One region of the Janthinobacterium rivuli genome, then DNA from elsewhere that is predicted to be linked to it. Evidence: predicted binding sites of a transcription regulator. Region 1 holds the regulator's gene; the other holds the start of a gene.
The links. Region 1 encodes FliA, which starts transcription of late flagellar genes. Its sites were predicted from a motif close to CTAAAGTTTNNNNNNNNNNNGCCGNTA; they were not measured.
Positions count from the first base shown of each region.

Region 2: P9875_RS07155 (DUF5610 domain-containing protein) is a predicted target of FliA. The motif match lies at 1,188-1,214, and genes of this name have one in related genera.

Region 1 is NZ_CP121464.1:5,280,679-5,283,074, forward strand. Features, by position in the region: gene motD (flagellar motor protein MotD) at 1-67, opposite strand, end outside; gene P9875_RS23970 (flagellar motor protein) at 73-819, opposite strand; gene P9875_RS23975 (RNA polymerase sigma factor FliA) at 801-1,532, opposite strand; gene P9875_RS23980 (MinD/ParA family ATP-binding protein) at 1,578-2,396, opposite strand, start outside.
Region 2 is NZ_CP121464.1:1,608,738-1,611,133, reverse strand. Features, by position in the region: gene P9875_RS07160 (GGDEF domain-containing protein) at 1-488, shown strand, start outside; gene P9875_RS07155 (DUF5610 domain-containing protein) at 490-1,116, opposite strand; gene sbcB (exodeoxyribonuclease I) at 1,264-2,396, shown strand, end outside.

The DNA.
Region 1 (2,396 bases):
CATACGAGATCAGCCAGCGGTCCTGGTTGTCCGGTTCCTCGTCATACTTCCTGCGCGCGCGCCGCATCATGGTCAATGCTCGTGCAAGAGACTGGACACGCGCTCTTCGATGATGCGCGTATGGTCGCCCGTGGCGATGTCGTACAGCACGGCGGCCGTGATTTCGTATTGCAGCACGCGGCGCGAGACGATGGCCTTGAGTTTATTCGCCACCGGCAGGAACAGCAGGTTGGCCAGGCCCACGCCATAAATCGTCGACACGAACGCCACGGCGATGCCGCCACCTAATTTACTCGGGTCGGTGAGGTTTTCCATCACGTGTATCAGGCCCAGCACGGCGCCCAGGATGCCGATGGTGGGCGAATAACCGGCCGCCGATTCCCACACCTTGACGGCCTGGCGCTCGGCCATCTCGTAGGCGGAGATTTCCACATCGAGCAGCTGGCGCAGCTTGTCGGGCGCGATGCCGTCGACGATCATGCGCAAACCCTTGGCGTTGAAACGGTCGGCCGTGTTTTCCATCAGGCGCTCGAGCGCCAGCGTCCCGTCGCGGCGCGCCGTCAGACTCCAGAGTCCGATGTCGCGCGCCAGCGCGGCGCGCGTGTCGGCGGGCGGCAGGAAGACCCAGCGCAGCATTTCCAGGCCGCGCACAAAAGTACGCAGCCGCGTTTGCAGCAGCACGGCGCCGAAGGTGCCGATGACCACGATGGCGAAGGCGGCAGGCTGCAGCAGGGAGGCCATCTTGCCCCCTTCCAGCGCCTGGCCGACCAACAGGCCCGCCAGCGCCAGCGCCAGCCCGATTACGCTGGACCAGTCCACGCCAGCTCCCTCAAGGTTGCGCGCAGGCGCGCGACGGCCTGGGTATGCAGCTGCGAGACGCGCGATTCGGATACGCCCATCACCGCGCCGATCTCCTTCAGGTTCAGCTCTTCTTCGTAATACAGGCCCATGAGTATTTTCTCGCGTGGCGGCAGCGCGTCGATGGCATCGATCACGGATTGCCGGAAATCGGTATCGAGCAGGGAACGCAAGGGGTCGCTGTCCTCGTCCACGCAATGGCGGTCGAGGAAGCTGTCATTGCCGTCCGGGTCATGAAAGTCTTCGTAGTACACGAGCTGGTGGCCGCCGCCGTCGCCCAGCATTTCCTGGTAGTCGGCCAGCGACATCTTGAGCAGTTTCGCCACTTCCGACTCCGTCGGCGGGTGGCCGAGGCGCTGCTGCAAGGTGCTCATCGCCTCTTCGATCTTGCGCATGTTCTGGCGCATGCTGCGCGGCAGCCAGTCGCTGGTGCGCAATTCGTCGAGCATGGCGCCGCGGATGCGCAGCACGGCATACGTCTCGAACTGCGCGCCATGCGTCTCTTCATAGCGGCTGATGGCATCGAGCAGGCCGATCATGCCGGCCTGGATCAGGTCATCGACCTCGACCGAAGGCGGCAATTTCGCCTTCATATGGTGCGCCAGACGCTTCACCAGCGGAATATGCTCCGTCAGCAAATAGTCCTTGTTCGATTTCCCTTTGACCGTGTACATAGGCTGCTTATTGTTTTCTCATCTTATCTGGTGCTACGGTTGGCTTCAGGCGCTGAACTGGTGCGGGCTCCCCGTCTGGTACAAGGTGCCGCCCAGCACCGGCGCCGCCGAACGGGCCAGCCGCTCGGCCAGTCCGCGAAACGCCACCGAGGCGCCCGCCAGCGGAAACGCATCGACCACGCTGCGGCCCAGGCGCGCCGCGCGGTGCAGATACTCATCGGCAGGCACCGAACCCATCGAGGTCAGCTTCACGGCCAGGTAGCGGCTCGCCGCCTGCGCCATATTATCGTATACCACTTTTGCTTCGGATTCGGAAGCGCCGGTGACGAGGATGCCGAACGGACGGCGTCCCAGTTCCTGGCTCAGGCGCTTGATCAGGCAGTACGCCGCCTTGATCGAGGTGGCGCTGGTAGAGACTTGCACGACGATATCGGACGAAGCCATCAAGGGCACGGGGAAGCAGTCGCCCTCGTCGGCCATGACGCCGTCGACCAGCACGATGCCGCTCTGGCGCGCCAGCACCTCGAAGGTCTTGCCCAGGCGGCGCAGTTCGTCCTCGCCCGCATAGTCCATGCTGTCCATCAAATGGTTGCGCGCGCCCAGGCTGGCCACGCCGAAGCCTTGCGGCACCTGGTGGATGACCTGGTTCAAGCCGCACTGCTGGCGCGCCACGTCGCGCAGGCTGGCGCCGTGCGCCAGGCCCAGGCGCGCAGCCACGCCATCGCTGCCGCCGCTGGCGTCGAGCAGCAGCACGTCATTGCCGCCGTAGGCGAGCGAAGCGCCCAGGTTGACCAGCATGGCGCCCTTGTCGTCCTGCGGCGTGGCCGACAGGAACGTCATGACGCGCGGCTGCGGGCCGGCCAG
Region 2 (2,396 bases), 2.7 Mb from region 1:
CGATGGTCGACAGCCTGACGGGCTTGTACAACCGCGCCTGGCTGACGGATCTGCTGCCTAACATGATCGTCACGGCCCACGCCAGCGGCTCGCCGCTGTCGCTGGTGATGATAGACCTCGACCATTTCAAGCGCTTCAACGACACGCACGGCCACCAGGCGGGCGACCAGGCGCTGCGCATCGCCGCACAAGTGCTGGGCGCGGCCCTGCGGCCCACGGATTTTGCCGTGCGCTATGGTGGCGAGGAAATGATGGTGATCTTGCCCGATACCAACGAACACGTGGCCCTGCGGGTGGCCGAGCGCCTGTGCGAGCGCATGCAGCTGGCCGTCATCTTCGCCGACATGCGCAGCGCGCTGCCGCACATTACGGGTTCCTTCGGCGTGGCCAGCCTGGCGGCCGAACAGGACGACGAGGCGCTGATCGCGGCCGCCGACGCGGCGCTGTACCGCGCAAAGGCAGGCGGACGCAACCGGGTCATGCTATAGATCAGGCAGCCTTGCTGTCGGCCGGCTTGCTTGCATCCGGCTTGGCGTCATCCTTCTTGCTGCTGTGCGCGGCGATGAAATCGGCATAGCCCTTCTGCACCAGCTCATACGTCTTGTCGATATTGCCAGCGATATCGCCACCCAGCACTTTCAAGCCTTCCAGGATATCGCGCGCTTCCTTGAAACCTTTCTCCATGCCGCCGCTGATGGTGTCCATGAACTTGGTCAGGGCCGTATCGTCGTCCATGCCGGGATTTTGCTTCTTGTAGGCGTCAAAAAAACCCGTCGACAGCGATACAATGCGGCTCGCCGTCGCTTCGGCGCTGTTATCCTGCGAGGCCGCGTTCTGGATCGCATCGTCGCCGTACTGGCTCTTCAGCGCTTCATTGATGTTGGTGATGGCCGTCTTGTACAGCAGCGCCAGCGGTTCGTTCTCGGAACCGATGGACACATTCAGCGACGCCTGCATGATGGAAGCGTTCAATTGCAGCTTGGTGCGGTCATTCACGCTCATTTCAGCGTTGATGCCGTCCTTTTGCTGGACTTTATCGTCCTTGCCGGCAACGCCCGTACTGACGGAAGTCACGGAAGGGTTGGAATTGCCGCTTGCGGCGATGGGAATTGACACGATAGACCTCCTTGAACGGACAATGTATGCCACCATGCGGGAAACGCGATGATGACCATCCTCTCGTGTAGTATCGGCAGGTTTTCAGAAAACTGTAGCAGCGGCCGCTTTTAGCGGCCCGGATAACCAATCAAGCAACGACCATCAATGACTAACCAGACCTTTCTTTGGCACGACTACGAAACCTTTGGCGCCCAGCCGCGCCGCGACCGCCCGGCCCAGTTCGCCGCCATCCGCACGGATGCCGACCTCAACGAGATCGGCGAGCCGATCATGCTGTATTGCCAGCCTGCCAATGATTTCCTGCCCGACCCGCAATCGTGCCTGATCACCGGCATCACGCCGCAACAGTGCTTGCAGCTGGGCGTGCCCGAGCACCAGTTCGCCGCCACCATCGAAGCTGCCTTTTCGGAACCGGGCACCATCGGCGTGGGCTACAACACCATCCGTTTCGACGATGAAGTCACGCGTTTCCTGTTCTGGCGCAATCTGATCGACCCGTATGCGCGCGAATGGAAGAACCATTGCGGCCGCTGGGACATCCTCGACGTGGTGCGCATGACGCACGCGCTGCGCCCGGAAGGCATGCAATGGCCGAAGCGCGACGATGGCCAGACCAGTTTTAAGCTGGAACACTTGAGCAAGGCCAATGGCCTGGCCCACGAAGCGGCGCACGATGCGCTGTCCGACGTGCGCGCCACCATCGCCCTGGCGCGCCTGATCAAGGAAAAGCAGCCGAAACTGTTCGAATTCTGCCTGGCCCTGCACAAGAAGGACCGGGTCGCCAGCGAAATGGGCATGCACCTGGCCGCCGCCGAACGCCAGCCCTTCCTGCACGTGTCGGGCATGTTCCCCGCCGAACGGGGCTGCCTGGGCGTCGTCTGGCCGCTGGCCACGCATCCGAGCAACAAAAATGAAATCCTCGTCTGGGATTGCGCCTACGACCCGCGCGAACTGTTCGCGCTGGACGCCGACACCATCCGCACGCGTTTATTTACACGCAAGGATGCCATGCCGGAAGGCATGACGCGCCTGCCCGTGAAAAGCGTGCACCTGAACAAATCGCCCATGCTGGTCGGCAATCTGAAAACTTTGTCGCCGGCCATGGCCGCGCAATGGGGCATCGATCTGGACGCGGCGAAGGTCAACGCGCAGCTGGCCGCGACGGCGCCGAACATGGATGCCATCTGGGCCGAAGTGTTCCAGCGTCCGGGCGCGAACGCCGCGCTGGACGTGGATGAGGATTTGTACAATGGTTTCGTCAGCAACGACGACCGCCG